DNA from 2 places in the Maribacter sp. IgM3_T14_3 genome. Region 2 is predicted to be linked to the other one. Evidence: riboswitches for the same ligand, from Rfam matches in the RefSeq annotation. Region 2 holds a riboswitch; the other holds the start of a gene.

Region 1 (11,535 bases), 1.3 Mb from region 2:
ATAACAAAGGCGAAACTCTGCTCAGTCGGTCTTGCATTTCATTAACAATATTACCAAGTATGGTATTTACGGTGTTGAAGTCCTTTTCGATATCAGATATTTCTGCCCCGTTCATAGCAGTACTTGCGGCTAAACCCAAATCTAGATTAATATGGGTATTGATGCCCAGCATGATATGCTGCAGAATCGTTAAAGAATCATTCTTGGTGTCAAAGGCAAATTGCCATGATGCACTAATGGGTTGATTGTTAATATAACCATCATAGGCATCTAAGTAGTAATTGGCAAAGGCAACATCAAAAGTTTCCATTCGGTCATTATCTTCAAAATTACCTAATTGCACCTCATTCAGTATTTCAGCAGTAACCCTTCTATATAGAAAGGCAAAATACCCGATACGGTCATTGTTTATTGTAGCATTATCAATGATACTGTCTAATTGATTTAGAACTTCCTGTATGGTGGTTGGTCGGCTGATGCTATGCTAATTTATTAAATATCAAAAATGCTTGTTCGATGCTAAATGTACTGATAGAATTTCAAGTACTGAATTAAATTATAAGGTATTAGATAAATTACCAACGGTACAAATAAGTTTTCAGCTATTGAAAGCTATAGATTAAACTTGATTTTGTAATCGTAGAGTTATATCGTAGAATTTAAAATTGCTTTCCATTTAAAAGCGCAATAAATGACAGCACCAAGTAGAAAAGAATCAAGAAAATAAGCGCCTGTAATTTGAAAAATTTCTAAATAAGTAAGCACACTGATAAAAGAACTCAGTATCCAGCTAATTAAAGCAGCTGGTTCCCATTTGGCTATTTCATCTAAATTATATCGCTGTCTTTTAATCCAAAAGAAATGAATAAAATAAATAGAAGAAATTGATGGTGCCAAAATGCCTAAAAATTCTAAAAATTCAAAAAGATAGGTGGCAAAGCCTAACAATGCGAGTAATGTTCCAAATAAACTTGAAATCATAACAACACTTTTAAAAGTCCATTTTTTATTAATGGTGGTAAAAGTTAAACTTGCCGAATAAAGATTGGTGGCGTTGGTACTCCATGTAGAAATAAACAACAATAAAAAAGCAGGAATCACCAAATTATACTCTCCCATTATTTTAATAATATCGACTTCGCCTGTTTCTATAGATGGCACGGCACTTAGAATATAAGCTAATGGAGTACCAATAGTTAAACCTAGCACAGAGGCTAAACTTTGCTTATCTGTTTTTACGAACCTTGAAAAATCTGCCATTAATACGGGGAACAATACTGCGGCACCTATCAATATAGATGTTGCTTTAAAAAGTGTCATCGAGTTTTCTTCGGGTACATAGTCAAAAAGAACAGACCAGCTTTCTAATTTGTTTATTGTCAAGTAAAATACGTAACCTAAAAAAGCGGTTAAAATGGGAATGGATATATTGGCCACTTTTTCAATACTTCGAATACCATAAACCGCAGTAATCGTAGTAATTAAGCTGGTTACGATAATTATAATCTCTTTGGATATGGTAAAGCTGAAGGCACTTGTCGTGGTATCGAATATGGCAATAGCCAATAGTTCTAATGCTACAGCAAACCAACCAACCAGAGTAACCCCAAAAATGAAATTAACGATTTTTGCACCATATTCTCCAAAACTAAAATGAAGAATCATATAGGTAGACAACCTTGAGCGATTACCAATTAGCGTTGTTGCCATGCACATAAGTGTCAAAACCAAGGTAGAAATACCAAAGGCAATCAGCGCTTTTTCAAAACCGAGACCCAATGCAATTTCTGAACCTAAAAACAGCGTAGAAACCGAGAGTCCGGTACTTGCAATAATTAGCGCAACAACCCAGCCTGATACAAAATCTTTTGGTTGTACTTTGGTTGTTGCGTATTGATCTGCTTGGTTAGACATTTATAGCGTTTAGTAAGCTTTCTGCTAAAGGTCTTAATTCTTCATGACAAACTTCGCCATCATCTGTAATTTGTATATCGTCAAAATAAATACTGGTTTTGGCAATTACACCGTCAAAATGCGATTTTGCCATTTGGCCCATTGGCGGCATATCCATAGCGCTAGTATGTCCAAATCCAAAATCTACACCGCCCCAAATACGTTCGTCTTCTACCAATTCGCCCGTAATGGCATGAACTTTCGGATTTAAGCCTAGCATGTTATGAGAGATTTTATACATATTTTCATCATCGAACGAAGCTAGGTATTCTTTAAATTGGGCAGCGCCCTCCCCTTTTACTTCACTTATGACACCATCATTCATAATAAATTCAACCTTATCGCTAAGTACAGCATGTTGTAAATAATCGAATACGATACGGCCGTTCATACTATTTAATTTAGGTACAATATTCACAAAACCTGGCGCTGTACCAAATTTTGGTTTTGAGAAATCCCCGTCGTCATAATCAAACGTATAATTCGTATCGATATCGTAAGAAACATTAGTTCCGTTTTTACTTGTAATACGTACTGTATTACATTTTTTTGCCATGTTAGTCAATGGTTCCAATAATTTTTTTAGATCGGCAATTTCATAGCCTGTAAATACACGGTCAAGAGAATCTATCGTACTTTCGGCAATGATTAAATAACGTAGTTTTTTATTATCGCGCATAGTGGTTTCCCAAATATCAGAATATAGAATTACAACAGAATTAGCCTCGATCCAAACATCAGCTTTAAGCAATGCTGCCGTTAACGCTTCTGAAGGCCAGTCTACCATACCAGCCTGACCATCTTTTTTTGCCTGTGGAATATACATGACCAATGGTAATGCACCTGCGTTTATTGCTGCATTTGCCATAGCATCTATAGTATTTCTATCTGTACCTAAATCCGCGGTAATGGCAATGGTTTCTCCAGGTTGTACCTGAAACATATCTTCCATTAATATTCTTGAAAAACGAGCTCTTTTAGTTTCCATATGTGAATTTGAAAATGGATTATAAGGGCATCACGAATTAGATGCCCATAATTGAGATTTGTATTTATTTTAATTACGATTGGTAATTACTTAAAACTTTAGAGAAATAGCAGTACCGACTGTTAAGGGTTGTCCTCTCCAAGCCACATCATCAGGACTACCTACAAACTCTCCTGGTGAGAATTCTTGGTAATATTCTTTATCCGTCAAGTTTTTACCCCATAATTCAAGCTTCCAATTTTTATAAGAAAGTCCTAATCGTGCATCTAACAAAGAATAAGCATCTGTAGTAAATGCATCTCTATTACTCTCATGCCAGTAGGTTTTACCTGTAGTATCTAAGTTTAAGAAACCGTTGAATTTTAAAGCATCGGTAATATTGAATGAAGATTCTAAACCAACAGCAAAAGTACTTAAAGGTACAAACGGTGTTTTTTGACCATCGTAAGCAGAATTGTTTGTAAAAGTTCCATCGTCACCACCTGTGGTTCCACCTTCTACGATTTTTGCATCGGTTACCCCAACATTGGCAAAGACATCTAAGAAGTTCGAAAGTCTTGCACGAGATTCCAGCTCAAAACCGAACACATCACTTTTGTCATAATTGTATACACCAGCAATGAAAGTAGTCAAATCTAAAATGTATTGTTGCTGGTTATTTAACGTAGAATAGAATACAGATCCATTAAGTATAAAGCGGTTGTTCCAAGCACTTGTTTTAAATCCTAGTTCATAATTATCTGAAGTTTCGTCGTCGAATTCCCTATTAAAAAGATCAGTAGGTTGCGCATTAAAACCACCATTTCTATAACCACGACCATAATTAGCGTATACCAAAACACTTTTATTTGCTTGATATGATAAAGAAACTTTAGGCTGAAATTCGTTGTTATCTCTTTCTGAGTTGGTAACAAAAAGCACATCATCTTGCGTAAACTTATCCATATCTAAACGAAAACCTGCAGATAATGTTAACTTATCGGTTAGTTTGTAATCTCCAAAACCAAATAAAGCGACAGTTTGTGTTTCGTTGATATAATCTGCGGTATCATATTCAAACGGACCACCAAAATCTACACCGGTAGTTCCATTTTGATAGAAATCTTTTTTAATTTTCTGATAAAATCCACCAGCACTCCAGTCGAATTTAGTATTGGTTTTAGCATTACTTATTCTAACTTCTTGGTTGAAGGTTTTAGTAGTAATCTCTTCACCTTGCGTTAAACCATCTAGTTCAAGAAAATCTAAATCGCCATAAGTAGAACGCTCTACTCTATTTATAGAAGTAATACTCTGTAATTTTACGTTACTTAAGTTATAATCCATTTTAATTGTACCGTAGTTGTTGGTCAATTTAGAGGTGCCTAAAACATCAGAAAAAATAACATTATTACCGTCTGAAGGATTAGGGTCAAGAATACCACCGGTAAACTCACCATCGGTGCCTGTTGGGTTTACCGAATAATAGGTTGCCCCACCGTCAATATTAAAATATTGGTAAGAACCTGTGATAGAAAAATTATTTGTCAATTTAGCTTTTAACTGACCTCTTATATTAATGTCTTCTCTAAAATCTACCTTTTCATTAAGAAATTCGTTGGTTAACAAACCATCAAAATCTTTATACTGTGTTGAAAAGCGATAAAATAATTTATCTTTTGCTATTGCACCAGATGATACGAACTGTGCTTGTTTAAAACCGCCATTACCAAGACCAAGTTTAATTTGGTTGCTCATTTTATTGGTTGGGTCTTTCGTGTAAATATTTATCGCACCACCAATAGCGTTTTTACCGTATAAGGCGCCTTGCGGACCTTTAACAACTTCAACTAATGCCAAGTCATATAAGTCTTGACTTAATAAACTTGGATCAGGTATGGTAACTCCATCAATTACAAAAGCCAAAGGAGCATCGCCGCCCCTTACTTGAGGTATACCCCTTACTGTAATAAAATTTAGACCAATAGTCTGAGATGAGTTGAATTTTAAGTTTGGTACTAATGTAGAAAATGAGCTTACGTCAGTAATACCGGCGCTTTCAATACCTTCTGCATTTAATGCTGTAACCGATTCAGGCGTAGTCTGTATAGATTCTGTTCGCTTTCTTGATTTTCCCATAACCCCTGAGAAGCCTTGTACCGTAACACCGGTTAGCGAAACTGCCATTTCAGTTAGTTCAACATCAATGTTCGATTGCCCAGAAATGCTAATTTCCATTTCTTCAAAACCAATGAAAGAAACCAGTAATGTAGCATCGTCACTAGATACTGTTATTTCGAAATTACCGTTGTAATCGGTAATTACACCAGTAGTAGTTCCTTTTTCTACGATACTAGCTCCTGGCAGTGGTTCACCTTTTTGATCTGTTACTTTACCGGTCACCAAAGTCTGTGAAAACCCTAAAGATGAAACCAGAAAACAAATAAGTAAAATTAATTTTTTCATGTCCTGTTTAGTTTAGTTTGTTTGCTAAATGTAGAAATACATGTATTAATTATGATTAATTCTTAATACTAAAAATATTTTTAATAATTTTATTGTTAAAATAGGAATTTATGATAACAGGCTCAGGTTCATTACTATTAACATCTGAATATTTTAAAATTCTTATAGATAAGATACACGAAGAATTTTTAAAAAGGCATAGGCTAAAGCAATTGCCTAAGACATTTCAGTTATACGGTTATGGTGCTTTTAATGAAAATAAGCCAAGTTTAAAAAGTGATTTTGAAGCCTTAGGTTCAGAGTTTATAAACGGTAAATACTTGTATGATAAATTTCGTGAGTTTGAAAAAGGGAAACCTTTGATAAAACTGAACCATTATTATAAGACTATTATCCTGCTATTTTTAGGGTACCAAGATTATGAAGCATTCTTATTAGAAAATAAAACATCAAATGATGAATATGATAAGCAGCTTACCTTACTTAGAACTAATGATGATGATATTACCTATTATTATATCAATTATTATTTTGGAGAAGATAATACCATATTAAAAGGGCAAAGTATCATATCTAAAAACTGGAAGAAAATTCAACATATCTTCATGTATCCTTTAGAAGATGGCACATTGAGAGAGTATTATAGCCATGGGAATATAAAACGACAAGGCGATACCCTTACCATAAAAACCAATACGCTTTCTGGAGATAAATATATTGACGGAGCCAGTGAAATTTATTATTTAGGTCATCGAGCACCCTCTAACATAAATTACCTAATAGGCACATATTGCACTTTTGATTTGTTTACTAATACGGTTGCAGGTCGATCAATTTTAGAGAAATGTGCGAGCAAGCAAGAGATGGAGCAAAAATCTAAAGATCCTAGTATACCAGCTTATATTGCCATGGAAATTAGAAATAAGCGTATTGTAAATCCAAGTGTTGTCCCTAGGCACGCGTTAGAATTGTCAAGTAATAGTCCTTATGCATCTCTTTATGGTAAACTCCCCGGCACCTATAATGTTACATTTGATTTTACCGACGGTTTTAAAGAGAAATTGAAATTTAAAATATTGAAGTCGAATTTTGAAATAGTAACACTAACCGATAATGTTTATATAGAAAAGGACCGAATAGAGCTATTAAATAAAGGATCTGTAATTAATTTCAGGTTCAATTTTTCAGGAATAATAGCACTAGAAAGAGTTAATATTTATTTTAAAAGCTACTATTTGAAAAACAACAGTAGAAACCAAGAAGGTGTTTTTAGTGGTATAGATAATGAAAATAGATTGGTGAACGGGTCATTGAATGTTGATTTTATTGAAGCATAATCGGTAGAAAAGTAATTGTTATAAGGACAGTTATACGCAACTTAAATGTCATTTTTAAAGTGTACTATTAACATATAAAGATACTTTCAAGCCGTTTATCTGAATTAATTTTTCATAATTAGATAATGAGATACTTTGCGGTCATTAACCCCCGAAATAAGATTAATGATACTCGAATTAATAATAGTAGATGACTCCCCTTTATGGTTGTCATTAGCCGAAAAGCTTGCCAAAACTCATCCGTTAGTACGTAGTGTACTTACGTTTGAAGATTCTTATGATGCTTGGGTACATATACAGATTGCAAAACCACAAGTGGTCATGTCAGATATTGAAATGCCAGGTATGAACGGACTCTCTTTTCTAGAGATGTTTGCAGACCGTTTGCCATTTATATCAAGTTCTACCAAGCATGAATTTGAAGAAGTTGCCAGAGAACTTGGGTGTGTTGATTTTGTTAGCAAACCATTCACCAAAAGTGAACTTCATAATGCTATAGATTTAGTTTATAACAAGATTTATGGAAAAAAAGCAAGTGCATAACTCCGCATTCTAACTTCCTGATAATTTATAAGAAATTTACCTAGACCTCGTTATGGCAGATCGTAATCTAGACCAGAGTAAATACTCAAAGCGCCTATAACAATATCATTTGGTATCATGTTAACGCCGTTAGACAAGTATGTAAGTGTAACTTTATCTGATGGAAAATATATACCTAAAGATTGATACCCGTCTACTCTACCATCATGTCCAAATCCACTTTTATTGTAAAACGGAATAGTAAAAAGTCCGAAACCATAACCATCATTCATCGTTATCATTTTATCGAGTGAGCTTTCAGAGACCAACCTCCCATCAAAAAGAGCGTTATAAAATAAATTTACGCCTTTAGCTGTAGATACCACAGAGCCAGTACCTTGTAGAATAGTATAATGAGTCTCAACCAAACCGACCCAATCATCATTTTCTAATTGATAAGAATAGGCTTCATTGTTTGTAGCATTAATTTCGGTGCCATTATAAGTATTTGTGAGTTTTAAAGGTGTTACTATTCTATCATTAAATGAAGTCGCATATGTTTTCTCATCAATATCTTCAATAATGAAAGATAGTAAGAGGTAATTGGTATTGGAATATTCAAATTTCTCATTAGGACTAAAATTAGTGCCGTTTGCAATGAATATATCTAAAAGTTTCTGTCTAGAGGCAGGTTGTATTCGGTCTTCAGGTTCGTATTCACCTTCCGTAAAATTGAAGAGTCCGCTTCTATGATTCATTAATTGTTCAATAGTAATAAGCTCTGCATTAGGTATTTCAGGAAAGTGATTTTCTAATTTAGTTTCTAAAGTCAACTTACCTTCTTCAACAAGCTGCATAATCATTGTAGCTGTAAATGCTTTTGTAATAGAAGCTATTCTGTATTTAGAAGCTGAATTGGCTGAAATCGAATTTTCAACATCAATAAAGCCAAAAGAAGTTTGATAATCTTCTTCACCATCTTTGAAAATAGAAATATTACCCATTCCTAAATTTTTCTCTTCAATTTTAGAAAAAAATAAGTCCATTTTATCTCTGTCAAAATCTTCTCCAAATTCGTCAACTTCTGTCGTACAAGAAAAGGCTGTCAATAATAAAAATGTTACAGCAATAACTTTTAAGTAATGATTTTTCATGTGTAATTAATTGAATTAGTTTATGTTATGATGTCAAACTTCGACCATTAAAATACACAAGGTTGTTAATGAAACAATAATGAAAGTTAAATTTAAGGTAATTATGTAGGAGGAATTCTGTAGGAATATTATTTACAGAAATTAACCTTTTTTAAGATTTAGTACAAAGAATTATAGACTACATTTGCCGCCTTAAAATTATTATCAAGAATCTCAAAAAAGGAGATAGCAACCTGCAATAACAAGCAAGGTGCTAAATAGATAAGCCATTAATTGGAACAAATGTTAACACATGATTCTTCTAATTTATAGCTATTTCCTTTTTTTGAAAATGAAGAAAGAGAAATGGAAAGTACTAAAAAGATTATCCCAAAATTTTCAGCTTTAATGCCCTTATTCGTATTTGTATTTACGTTTTTAGGCGTAGGTATCTATCAAAACGATTTCTATGCACTACCCGCTCCTATAGCAGTAATTGTAGGTATAATTGTGGCATTTATTTTATTTAGACAAACTATTTCAGCTAAAATCGATACCCTTTTGAGAGGTTGTGGCGATGATAAGATATTGACCATGTGCCTTATTTATTTGTTAGCAGGTGCTTTTGCTGCCATTACAAACGAAACGGGAAGTGTAGATGCCATTGTAAACCTTGGTTTAGATGTCATAGCAATTCAATATATATACGTTGGCATCTTTATTATTGCAGGATTTTTATCGGTTTCTACAGGAACATCAGTAGGTGCAATTGTAGCATTGGCGCCAATTGTAGTTGGTTTTGCAGATAAAAGCAGTGCAGATTTGGCAATATTATGTGGCGCCTTGTTAGGTGGTAGTATGTTTGGTGATAATTTATCTGTCATCTCAGATACCACCATTGCAGCCACACAATCGTTAGGTTGTAAAATGAGCGATAAGTTTAAGCAGAATATTAAAATAGCGGTACCTGCAGCTTTATTCACCATAGCTATTTTAGTATTTCAGGGATTAGGATTGGAGTCCGTCGTAACTGAAACCACAGTTTACAATTATTCCATCATTAAAATTATGCCATATATACTGGTGATCATTCTTTCGATTGTGGGAGTCAATGTGTTTGTAACTTTGTTATTAGGTACAATTTCGGCAGGTGCATTAGGAATCGCTTACGGAGATTTCACCTTAATAGAATCCACAAAAATCGCCTATACCGGATTTACCAATATGACCGAAATATTTCTTTTGTCATTATTGACAGGTGGCTTAGCTGCCTTGGTAGAGAGAAATGGAGGTATCGAATTCATATTGATCAATATTAAAAAACTCATTAAAAATAAGAAGTCTGCTCAGTTTGGTATTGCCACCTTGGTAAGTACCGTTAATTTGGCGATTGCAAATAATACGGTATCGATTATAATTGCTGGTCCTATTGCAAAAACGATAAATGACGAGTACCATTTAGATAATAAAAAGACAGCTTCCATTTTAGACATATTTGCCTGTATTATTCAGGGACTATTACCTTACGGTGCTCAGGTTTTAATGATTTTAAGCTTCTCAAAAGGAAAAATCGATTACTTAGAATTGGTCAGTAATACGTGGTATTTGCTGCTTTTGTTTATTTATACGTTACTATTTATTGGGTTAAGACCTTTGAGATTTAAATAAGAATACCTGATGCGTAGTTTTTATATGGTTTAATTTTATTATTGAAAATTCAACTAAGCAAGTCTTTCAAATGATTTAGCATAGGTCATTTTAGCGAATAATTTTTCTGTTAAATACACGTTCTAACATCCTATAAATTTTAAAACCATTACCTATGAATTTCAAGATGTTACCATTTGCCGTATTGTTTCTTTTTATTTCAAATGTATTTGCTCAAAACAAAGGTGTAGTAACTTTTAAAAACGGAGATATCAAAGAAGGAATTATTGAAAATAAAGGAAGTAAAATTCTTTTTACTGAAATTGAAACTTCAGAACCTAAGAAAATTGATCATGAAGATATAGAACATATAAAAACAGGTGATATTGAATATTTTAGAAGCTCACCAAATTCTAAGAAATTAGAAGAGTTTCAGGTTATTATTTCTGGAGAAACAATGTTAGTGGCACGTAACATTCAAACGAACTACGGTAGTATGAAGGTTGAAAATGAGACTTCTTATGCTCAAAGTGGTAAACTAACAGCAAGTCAAAGCACGCAAGTTTCAAGAAGGGTTGTACGAGGACCTAGTAGTAGAGGCACGATTATTAAGTATTTTATTAAAAAGCCAGGCACTAACAATATTGAACAAGTATACCGTCTAATTGTTGGTGATGTAGATTGGATAGGATACAAGAAAAAAGTAAAAAAACAATTAGGAGATTGTACAGCACTTATTCAAAAAATGAATGATGGTGACTTCAAAGATGATGAATATGGTAAAGGTGCAGAATTAGCGGCTGTTGTACTGTATTACAATGAAAATTGTAGTAAATAAATTAGCATATCAGCCACCATTAAATATCAAAAAACCTATAGGAAACTATAGGTTTTTTATTTTGCAGTATCTTGCATATAATGGCGCCAATAACTAATATTGGGGTTAATAGCCAGTACACACAAAGGCTGTAAGAATCTAATATCTAAGAATGGGGAAAGAACCATCTGTTTGCGAAGAGAGCGTTTACAATTCTATTTATAGAACCCATGCTGAAAGTTTGCGCAATTACCTTTATTACAAATTTGGTGATATGGAGCGTGCAGAAGATATCGTTCATGATTCTTTCATGAAATTATGGTCTAAATGTAGTACGGTCGTATATGATAAAGTGGCGGGTTTTTTATATAGCATATCGCGCAATCTAATGATAGACACGCTACGTACTAAGAAAGTTGCTTTAAAATTTGAAAAAAGTCTGGTTATAGAGCAAGATAATGAAGACCCTTATTTTAAATTAAGAACAAAAGAATTTAGAATAAAGTTAGAGACTGTAATCTCAGATTTACCAGAGAAACAACGAGAGGCTTTTTTAATGAATAGAATAGACAAGCTTACGTATAAAGAAATTGCTGTAAGACTAGAAGTTAGTGAGACCGCTATAGAAAAACGTATTTCTAAGGCATTGATAAAATTAAATACTATTACTGAAATTAAAGATTTTTCTATTTA
Region 2 (11,535 bases):
CAACAGTATAATTAAACAACATTTTACCCTCATAACAATTACTATAAATTTAATAATCTTAATAGCGTTTAAAAGTTATTTTAATTGTGTGTTGGGTTGAGAATAAAAAGGAATAATCCACTCAAACTCTTTTACATCGCCCAATGTTTTAGTAACTATCAATGTATTCTCCCCTTTTTGCAACAATTCTTTATCGATAAAGCCTACAATACCAAATTGCTCAGATACGGCATGATCTTTTTTGAGGAAATCAATATTGACAACTTTACCATTTAACTTAATACTATGGTATTTCTTATAGCAGTTAAGAAAATATTTACGACTATTCGCCCTATTCTCATCACTGCTTAAACTTTCATCATCGTTAAATTCACCGCAGGTATTTTTTTGATAATTACGCTCGTGGTGAAAGACCGGTATAAATAATTTTACCGCACTATTTTCTATAATATCGGATTGTATTTGAGGAGTTAGCAAAAATGATTCATCATGATTTTGGTCACCATAATAGCTTAAATACATAAGACTAACATCATGATCTTTAGGGAAAATCAAGTGAAAAATATTTGTATCAGTTACTTTAACAAAGGTCAAAAACATACCTGATACAAAGAATAATAATACTAGATACACTAACGATTTTTTCTTTTTGAAATTGGACCCAAACACCATTGAAACTTGTAGTAAATTACGGTATAAGGGACCATAAGTTACAATTGAAGCTAATCTTACCACTTTAAACATCCATGTTTGAACACCAACGTTATTTTTGAACTTTTTCAAATTCCCTACAATGCCAAAAATCGTTTGAATTATAATTAGACCTAAGATTAGAAAAAGAGGTATTAATAATATATAACTTGGTACATAATCCAATAACAAATTATAAATCAGCATGTAAATGCTTAAAAACAATGACATGTATGAGTAAATCAATAGAATGGTGAATGCCACGGAAAAAATCACACTACACAATTCATCAACCTTTTGAATAGTATCTTCTTGCTTTGGCAGTATAGCCAAAATCTTCTCTGTATAAATTTTAGAGTATGCGCTGTCTTCAACACTATAATCAGGAAAGACCGAATTCAAGCCTACCAAGCCGATCCAATAAGCTCGCAAAATAAAATGAATTACAAACATGGACACTAAAACACTAATCGCCAACAACCCTATAATAGTTATTATGTAACCATAAATATGCTGTTCAATAGGTAATAAGTCTATTAATTTATTAGTAACCCACTCTATAAAACCAAATAATTGAAATGTACCAAAAATGGCAATAGCTGAGACCAATAATTCTGCTTCCCAACTTTCTTCTTTAAGACGTTGAAGCCATTTTATATTCTTTTTATTTTCTACAACTGGGGTGGTTTCTGGTGGTAAGCTCATTCTGTATTAAAAATCTCACGGTTAGTGAGACTAATATACCCTTTCTTTAAAAATAATAAAACAATAAATCACTAAGAATCAACCTCGTCAAAAAAGGAATTGATTAAAGCATCTAACTCCCCCTGTATTTTAGGGTCGGTACAATTAACAAGAATTGAAAAAACAAGTTGCTCGTTAGGGTAGACAAAGAAATTAGAATACCCTCCTACTCCGTTACCAACGTGCCCAAAGAACTTTCTGCCTTTTGCATCTTCACTTACTTGCCAACCTAATCCGTAGTATGTAGAATTACCTTGAACTTGCTGAGCAGTTAAAAATTGATTCAAAACTCCTTCTTTAATCTCAACTTTCTTATCTAAAAATGCCTGTCCGAATTTTGCTATATCTTCTGAGGTGGACAAATATCCGCCGCCTGCTAGTTTGTAAAAATTATCGACAGGTATCGCCTTTCTAAATCCTGAAATACCCTTTGTGTAAAATGTAGCTACTTGGTTTGGTACTTCGGATGTAGAAATAGAATTCACATCGTTTTCTTTTTGGCTGTGAGTACCTATCGTGAAATCAGTACCATAATGACATTCGGGACAATAGGTATTCAACATTCCTAAAGGATTTAGGACTTTCTCTTGCACATATTCTTCAAACGGAATTCCGCTTGCCGCTTGCATTGCCGCTGAAATCATTACCCAATCAAAACTATTATATAAATATTCGGTACCCGGTTCATAAACCAAAGGGTCATTTTTAAATACGTTTAAACCTTCCTTTATAGACAAAGGTTCATTTAAACCGTATTCCTTGCCTTTGTATACTCTAATGCCTGCTGTATGGCTAGCTAATTGACGAATAGTAAAGTCCCATTCTTTTTTAGGGTAATCTGGCAAATAGGTGTAGAAAGATTCATCTAAATCTATAAGACCATCTTGCACCAAATAAGCCAATGCTGTTGCAGCGATAGGCTTTGAAACACTGGCTACTCTGCATATAGATTTTCGTGCATCAATGAATTGTTTTCGTTCTAAATCGGCATAACCATATCCTTTTTGAAAAATAGTTTTTCCACCTTTTAAAACGGTAATTGCAATTCCCGGAGCTTTATCGTGTTTAATTAATTCTTGAAGTAAATAATCTGCTTTTACAAGTCCGCTTAACTGAGTATCATCTGCTAAAACCCGTTTAGCAGCAAATACGTTTTTCAGATATTTGAGAATTGGGTTCATTCCACAAAAATCAAGCGACCGTTATACAATTCTTCTACGGTAACTGTGGGTGGTCGGTTATAACTTTGCAAATCTCCCGTACCTCTCAAAACCCCAGTTAAACTCTCTTGCGGGTTCACCAATAGATCATTCGACCCTCTATGGTTTACATTTACACGTTGAGTTATCAAATCTTGAGCTTCAACTCTAGAATCGCCTGCAGCAATACTTATATTGAAACTTTCTGCCCTGCCTTTCAACTTGAAATAAGAAATTCCATTACTGGTTAAACTTAAATTGGTAACATCTAATTCTAAATTAAATTCACCATCTGTGGTTTCTGCCTCTGGATCTGTAAAACTTTCTGAAAGCAGGCTTAAGCTCTCAAAAGCCAACACTCCGTCACTTTGAATAGGAAAACCGGTACTACTTCTAATACTGGTTAAATTCGGGGTAGTCACATAAACTATGGTTGTACCATAATCCCTAACATAATTACAATCATTGGTATCGGTAAGTAATAATCGACCATCTTCGACCACAGCAGCTACTTCGTTACGTAAATTCTTACCTGTTTCAATTTCTACTTTTTGTGTGTCGCCTTGTTTTATAACCAAGGTTACATTTTCAAAAACCGTAATGGTCGTAAAAGCCGCCACCGAAACTTCTTCCCTACTAATTACACCCGTTTCTTGAAAACAATCTGACGCGTTTTCAGAGTCGCAAGAATTAAATACAAGCAACACAACAAGCATTGTAGAAAAGGTAAAAAGTCTTAGACCTATACCTAAACCATTAAAGTCTATTTTCTGTTTTCTATTTTCTAACATCTTATGACTACAATCTTATTCCAATTCCGAATTCTACTGCTTCTGCCTTTGCACCGTGAGATTTTAAGGTTACTGCTCCATAAACCTTTTCACCAAAATAGCGTTTTAAACCCATTCGATTATACATACGCCCTTCAAAATCAAACGGATAATACACATAATAACCTAATTGAGAAATGATGGACATTTTGTTGATGAACAGCTCATGACCTACAAACACCCCTACCCTTTTATAGTCGTTATCTGCATTAACTCCGTTTTCTGGAAAAGCGATACTTTGATATCGAATCAACTCCTTTAAAAAGTTTGAGAAATAAACATCTGTACCCAGTTGAAGTGCGCTTTTTCTACCTACTCTTTTATCAGCATATGCAGATAGCACAACAAACCCGTATTGACCAGAATCAATAACATCACTCTCATTTATACCTGTTCTTAAAGCGAAATTATAACGTAAACGCTCTGTCACTTTTTCCTTTACTCGTTGTATATATTCTATTTCTTTGCCTCCATCTAAATCATAGACAACACCAACATTAAAAGCCAATGTATTGGTCGATGTATTCGGAGCCCTAAAATTGGCATTTGAATAATGTATTACAGAAATACCTGCCTTAAACCCTAAGCCTTTTATAATATTCTCTTTATGATAATTGAACATTAAATACGTAGAACTCAACACATCAGAACCGTAGGCATTATTTCTAAAGTTGGTTTCTTTGTCATACGGATTGGATGCGTAAGCAACACCTTGGCCCACACGAAGCTGTACGTTTCGCTTAAAAAAATAAAAATTATAGTGCGCGTAGAGTCCGTAATTATCACCTAACGTACTATTGTTCGTATTCTGGTAGATAAATGAATATCCTAAATCTGGATAGTTATATAATGCTTCCCATTCTTCAGAACCATAAGTTTTACGGTTATAACTCAAAATTACACCTGCAGGATGTGATGTAATCAAGTGCGATATATCTGGATTATGTAAAATGATTGACCCGTAGAACTGACTAGCATCTAGGGTATACTTCTTAAGCTCAGTAGATTTCTGTGCAAAACAAAAAGAAACTGAAATCAGTAAAATGGATAGAAACTTAAAATTCATTGAAGGCAAAAATAGTTATAAGTACGAAGTACCATGTACAAAGTATCAAGTTCTTTCTTACAAATCATGTAATTACAAAAGTAACAATGTCACTTCGAGTGAATTTATGAGGTACGAATAAATTTTTATCGAGAAGCTCTCATGTTCCAAAGGTTCTCGATACATTTTTACATCTCCAATACTCTACGAAATAAAAACACTCGAACTGGCAATTCAGCTAGCCAAAGACTAAAACAATGCTTCTGCTATCGCCTTAATATTATCAGATTTTCCCATAGAATAGTAGTGTAACACAGGCACACCGGCGGCTTTCAATTCTTTAGATTGTTGAATTGCCCATTCAATACCTACAGCACGTACCTCTTTATTTGTAGCACAACTATCTACCGCCTCAATTAAGTCTTGTGGCATATCTATTCTAAATACTTGTGGTAATAATTGCATATGCCTTTTAACCGCAATTGGTTTGATACCCGGAATAATCGGCACGGTAATTCCCATATTTTTAGCCGCTTCTACAAACTCAAAATATTTTTTATTATCGAAGAACATTTGTGTAACTATATAATCGGCACCTGCATCTACTTTTTCTTTCAATCGCTTTAAATCTGATTGTAATGAAGGTGATTCTAAATGTTTTTCTGGATACCCAGCTACACCAATACAGAATTCACTACAATGCTCACTTTCTATTGCTTCGTGCAAGTACTTACCACAATTTAAATCTTGAATCTGCCTTACCAAATCAATCGCAAAGGGGTGTCCGCCATCGGTAGCCTCAAAATATTTCTGTTCGCTACGGGCATCGCCACGTAAAGCCATCACATTTTGTATGCCCAAATAGTGGCAATCGACCAACATGTATTCTGTTTCTTCTTTAGTGAATCCGCCACAAATTACATGCGGCACCGTATCCACATCATATTTATGCTGAATAGAAGCACAAATACCCACCGTACCAGGTCTCATACGTGTAGTTTTTCTATCTAACAGACCTTCTTTTTTTACATAAATCGTCTCCTCACGTGAAGTGGTTACATCAATAAACGGAGGTTTAAATTCCATTAATGGGTCAATATTACTATACAATTCTTGAATATTCTTACCCTTTACCGGTGGCACTATTTCAAATGAAAAAAGTGTCTTCCCTTTTGCGTTACTAATGTGATCTGTTACTTTCATATCCTATACTATTACCGTTTTGAGAGCAAACCTCAATGAGGTATTATTACTTATATTTTATTTATTTAGGCGTTCGAGCGGGCTTTCAGCTCTATTTTTTCTATTCAATTTCAATACTTAAATTCAAAACTTTAGCATAGAAAAAGATGCCGCTTCAATCCCTAACGCACTAAGATTCTACTATATTCGGCGCTAACCATCTTTCAGCATCTTCTAATGGTATGCCTTTTCGTTCTGCAAAATCTTTTACTTGATCCTCCTTGATTTTTCCTAATCCGAAATAACGTGCTTGCGGATTCCCAAAATAATACCCACTTACAGATGCTGCTGGCCACATGGCCAAACTATCTGTCAGTTCTACTCCGATATTCTCTTTCACTTTTAAAATATCCCAAATGGTCAATTTCTCTAGGTGATCGGGACAAGCAGGATATCCTGGAGCGGGACGAATACCTTTGTACGATTCCTTAATTAAATCTTCATTACTCAACTCTTCATTTGATGCATAGCCCCAGTGTTTAAGCCGGACTTCCTTATGCAAATATTCTGCAAATGCTTCTGCTAATCTATCCGCAAGAGCCTTCACCATAATGGAATTATAATCGTCTAAGTCTGCTTCATATTTTGCCGCTAATTCTGCAGTACCAAAACCTGTAGATACACAGAAACAACCCATGTAATCTTGCTTTCCAGATTCTTTCGGAGCTATAAAATCTGCCAAAGCATAATCTGCTACCCCCTCTCTACGCTCTAATTGTTGACGCAGGGTTCGGAACGTGTAGTTCTCATTCACTTCGGCTCCGCTCAGTGACCCATTCTTCTTATCTGCAATCGCGCTTGCATCAATTGAAATATCATCATCGTTAATGGAGTTTGCAGGAAATAAGCCAAAAATACCTTTTGCTTTTAATTTCTTTTCAGAGATAATTTTATTCAGCATTTCTTGTGCATCGGCAAATAAATCGGTCGCTTGAACACCTACAACATCATCGGTTAATATTGCCGGGTATTTACCATGCAATTCCCAACTTCTAAAAAAGGGAGTCCAGTCGATAAACGGAACCAAAAGATTTAAATCTAAATCTTCAATCACCTGAATACCCAGTGTGTTTGGTTTAACTATCTCAGATGTTTTCCAATCTATTTTAAACTTGTTTCTACGTGCTGCAGAAATTGGCTTATATGTTTTGCTTGATGAACGATTTAAGAACTTTTCCCTAAATACATCATAATCATCTTTGATGCTCTTTTTATAGCCTTGCGATGTTTCTTTTTTAAGCAAATCGCCCACAACGGTTACCGCCCTAGAAGCATCGTTTACGTGAACTACCGCTTCGCTATATTGCGTATCTATTTTTACGGCAGTATGCGCTTTACTCGTTGTAGCACCACCAATCAAAAGCGGGAATTTAAATTTCTTACGCTCCATTTCCTTTGCCAAATGGACCATTTCATCTAACGACGGAGTAATTAATCCGCTCAGTCCGATAATATCCACATTATGCTCAATAGCGGCTGCAATGATTTTTTCAGGTGGCACCATAACCCCTAAATCAACAATCTCATAATTATTACACGCCAAAACAACACCCACAATATTTTTACCAATATCATGAACATCACCTTTAACGGTTGCCATCAGAATTTTACCAGCTCCCTTTGCATCACCATCTTGTGGGTTCAGTAATTTTTCTTCTTCAATATATGGCAGTAAATAGGCTACCGCTTTTTTCATTACTCTCGCAGATTTTACCACCTGCGGCAAGAACATTTTTCCGCTTCCGAATAAATCACCTACTACATTCATTCCGGTCATTAAATTTCCTTCAATAACCTCAATCGGCTTATTTGCAGCAAGCCTAGCTTCCTCTATATCTTCAATTATATATTGGTCAATACCTTTTACTAAGGCACGTGTAATTCTATTTTGTAATGGCTCTTCTCGCCAAGATAAATCTATCTTACTTTCCTTCGTTTTCCCAACGACAGATTCGGCAAAATCAAGTAAACGCTCGGTTGCATCGTCTCTTCTATTAAGAATTACATCTTCAACACGTTCTAACAAATCTTTAGGGATATCATCGTAAACCTCTAGCATACTTGGGTTAACAATACCCATATTCATACCCGCCTTAATAGCGTGATATAAAAACACGGAATGCATTGCCTCACGTACCGGGTTGTTTCCTCTAAACGAAAATGACACATTACTAACACCACCACTAACACTTGCATGCGGCAAGTTTTCACGCACCCATCTTGTTGCCTCAATAAAATCGATGGCATTTAGTTTATGCTCATCCATACCTGTAGCAACAGGAAAAATATTTAAATCGAAGATTATATCCTCCGGAGCAAAATTGACCTTGTTTACCAATACATCGTATGAACGTTTTGCTATCTCAATTCGACGGTCATAATTATCAGCCTGCCCCACCTCATCGAATGCCATAACAATTACGGCTGCTCCGTAACGTTTTATCAGTTTTGCGTGATGTAAAAATTGCTCTTCACCTTCTTTTAAACTGATGGAGTTTACAACACATTTACCCTGAACAACCTGAAGACCTGCTTCAATGATTTCCCATTTAGAACTATCTATCATGATAGGTACACGAGAAATATCTGGTTCGGCAATCACCAAGTTCAAAAACTTGACCATAGCCTGTTTACCATCTATCAAACCATCATCCATGTTGATGTCGATAATCTGTGCTCCGTTCTCAACTTGCTCTCTCGCAACTACTAATGCCTCCTCAAATTTTTCCTCCTTTATCAAACGAAGAAACATTTTAGACCCAGCTACATTTGTCCGTTCACCTACGTTGATAAAGTTGGTTTCTGGGGTGACGATCAGAGGTTCTAAACCTGATAATTTCAGGTATTTAGTTGTCGGTTGACCGTTGTCAGTTGATAGTTTTTTTGAAATACTTCCAGACATTATTTGGTCTTTTTATAGTAATTTATAAACCCATTAATGAGTTTTTTACATTTTAAAATTAGCTTCGTAATCGAATCAAAATCTTCTTTAATCAAATATTCTTGATCTAAAGCGATGAATAACTGAGTTTCTAATTCATATAGAGAACCTCTAGAAATGTGTAAAAACTGGATAGTATCTGTTGCTGTTCTTCTTCCACATCCTTCAGCTATATTTGACGGAACAGAAACAGCACAACGACGTATCTGATTTGTCAACCCATACATTTCAACCTTAGGAAACTGCTGAGAAACTTTATATATCAAATTCGCCAAAACCCTTGATTCTTTCCACACTTCTAATTCTGTATATTCCATTCAGTTTCTATTTACTGACAACCATCAACTGACAACTGTCAACTTTCTAGGTTCAAAACTCTCAACCATCTTCGCTATCGCCGTAATATGCTCGGGAGTTGTTCCACAGCAACCACCTACTATATTTACTAATCCTTTTTCTGCGTATTCTTTTATCTGCTCTGCCATTTGCTCGGGAGTCTCGTCGTATTCTCCGAAGGCATTTGGTAATCCTGCGTTTGGGTGTGCAGAAACTGCATGCTCACTCTTGGTAGATAAAACCTCTAAATGTGGTACTAATTGACTTGCGCCTAATGCACAATTAAACCCGACGGATAAAATCGGAATATGAGAAATAGATATTAAAAATGCTTCCGCAGTTTGTCCGGATAATGTTCTACCTGACGCATCGGTTATTGTACCACTCACCATTATTGGAACATCGATATTTCGCTCTTCTTTTACTTCTTCAATAGCAAACAAAGCTGCTTTTGCATTCAGCGTATCGAAAATAGTTTCTACCAACAGTAAATCTGAACCACCATCTAATAAGGCTTCAACTTGTTGCTTATACGCAATACGTAACTCATCAAAAGAAACTGCTCGATACCCTGGATCATTTACATCGGGCGACATACTTGCTGTTTTGTTTGTTGGACCGATACTACCCGCTACAAAACGTGGCTTATTCGGTTCTTTCTTCGTGAATTCGTCGGCTACTTTTTTTGCTATGCGTGCAGATTCATAATTTAACTCGTACACCAAGTCTTCCATATAATAATCTGCCATGGCAATTGTAGTACCCGAGAAGGTGTTGGTCTCTACGATATCGGCACCAGCTGCAAAATATTTACGGTGTATCTCTTCAATGGCTTCTGGCTGGGTTAGGGACAATAAATCATTATTACCCTGTAACGGATGTTCCCAGTCTTTAAAACGCTCTCCACGAAAATCTTCTTCTGTAAATTTATAGCGCTGTAGCATCGTACCCATGGCACCATCCAATATCAAGATTCGCTCTTTTAAAATTTCTTTTATATCCTTCATTCTACGTTGTAAAAAATTCAACGTTCAATAAAAAAATTAATTCGGAATCAAGTATGGAGAATTAGGCATAGCGCCTTTTCATAAGTTATCTGTCTTTATTTTGCTATTGTATAATAACAACTCCTGCACAAGTAAGCAGGTTAAAGATAGAATGTAGCACCTTCTTATCCGTATGGAAAAGGGTTGCCAAGGTTTCAATGGGTCTAGTCCCTCCACCTTTCTTGATAACGTTTCAATCTATTTATGAACGATTTGCAAAGTAACGGCACAGTATGCTCTAATCCAAAACTTCAATCGTTTATTTAGTTCACGAAATTCTGGGAAATTGTCATAAAAAAACCTCTAAATCAGTAAAGAATTAGAGGTTTCTACCATATTACTTGACTAATTTAGGCAATACTCTGCACTACTTCTTTCTTAGCTTCTTTCTTAGAACCATCAAATCCTTCGACTCCGCCAACGGTAGTATACTTCATAACATATCGTTTACCAGGATTGATTTGCTGGTATGCAAACTGACACATTACCGCTGCTTCATGGAAACCTGATAATATCAATTTCAATTTACCTTCGTATGTATTTACATCACCAATAGCATATACTCCCGGTATGTTTGTTTGGTAATCTTTTGCGTTGTTTACCTTAATCGCATTTTTTTCGATATCTAAGCCCCAATCGCCAATCGGACCTAATTTAGGCGACAAACCGAATAAGGGAATAAAATTATCAACTTCTAAATACGTGTTTTCTTTCTCTTTATCTGTATGCTCAATTACAACAGCCTCTAGATGATCTTTACCATGAAGCTCCTTAACCTCAGCTTTCGTTATCAATTTAATTTTACCCAACTTGGCTAACTCAGCAGCTTTTTCTACAGAATCTAAAGCTCCTCTAAACTCATCTCTTCTATGCACCAAAGTCACTTCTGAAGCTACATCGGTTAAAAATATAGCCCAGTCTAAAGCTGAATCTCCACCACCGGAAATCACTACTTTTTTATCGCGATATACTTCTGGATCCTTAATCATATAAGCAACACCGATATCCTCAAAATTTACAATATTAGCGATAGGTGGTTTTCTTGGCTCAAAAGAACCTAGACCACCTGCAATAACTACAACTGGCGCATTATGTTGAGTTCCTTTATTCGTAGTAACTACGAATGACCCATCCTCCAATTTATCTAAAGTCTCTGCTCTTTCACCCAAAGTGAATCCAGGTTCGAAAGGCTTGATTTGCTCCATTAAATTATCTACTAAAGTACCCGCCAAGATTTCTGGAAATGCAGGAATATCGTAAATAGGTTTCTTAGGATATATCTCTGAACACTGCCCGCCTGGTTGTGGCAACGCATCTATTAAATGTGTTTTTAATTTTAATAATCCCGCTTCAAACACCGTAAATAATCCGGTTGGTCCCGCTCCTATAATGAGCATATCTGTTTTAATCATAAATTACTTTTTAACTTCTTTTAATTTCACTTAGACTATGTCCTTTATAC

The links. A riboswitch is a leader RNA that binds a small molecule or an ion and turns the genes downstream of it on or off. The one in region 2 is predicted to bind S-adenosylmethionine.
Region 1: linked by a shared signal. The riboswitch ahead of ACPF9A_RS20795 (Na+/H+ antiporter NhaC family protein) and the one ahead of ACPF9A_RS04995 (homocysteine S-methyltransferase family protein) in region 2 are both predicted to bind S-adenosylmethionine.

What each region holds. Positions count from the first base shown of each region.
Region 1 is NZ_CP187138.1:4,707,388-4,718,922, reverse strand. Features, by position in the region: gene ACPF9A_RS20830 (DUF5995 family protein) at 1-460, opposite strand, end outside; gene ACPF9A_RS20825 (purine-cytosine permease family protein) at 646-1,914, opposite strand; gene ACPF9A_RS20820 (hypothetical protein) at 1,907-2,941, opposite strand; gene ACPF9A_RS20815 (TonB-dependent receptor) at 3,032-5,386, opposite strand; gene ACPF9A_RS20810 (hypothetical protein) at 5,497-6,723, shown strand; gene ACPF9A_RS20805 (response regulator) at 6,889-7,266, shown strand; gene ACPF9A_RS20800 (serine hydrolase domain-containing protein) at 7,317-8,399, opposite strand; SAM-I-IV-variant riboswitch at 8,596-8,692, shown strand; gene ACPF9A_RS20795 (Na+/H+ antiporter NhaC family protein) at 8,745-10,046, shown strand; gene ACPF9A_RS20790 (hypothetical protein) at 10,201-10,863, shown strand; gene ACPF9A_RS20785 (RNA polymerase sigma factor) at 11,015-11,535, shown strand, end outside.
Region 2 is NZ_CP187138.1:1,075,103-1,086,637, forward strand. Features, by position in the region: gene ACPF9A_RS04960 (hypothetical protein) at 76-1,395, opposite strand; gene ACPF9A_RS04965 (serine hydrolase domain-containing protein) at 1,467-2,615, opposite strand; gene ACPF9A_RS04970 (head GIN domain-containing protein) at 2,612-3,424, opposite strand; gene ACPF9A_RS04975 (acyloxyacyl hydrolase) at 3,432-4,529, opposite strand; gene metF (methylenetetrahydrofolate reductase [NAD(P)H]) at 4,758-5,711, opposite strand; gene metH (methionine synthase) at 5,881-8,652, opposite strand; gene ACPF9A_RS04990 (four helix bundle protein) at 8,652-9,008, opposite strand; gene ACPF9A_RS04995 (homocysteine S-methyltransferase family protein) at 9,033-10,034, opposite strand; SAM riboswitch class I at 10,127-10,265, opposite strand; gene ACPF9A_RS05000 (NAD(P)/FAD-dependent oxidoreductase) at 10,424-11,485, opposite strand.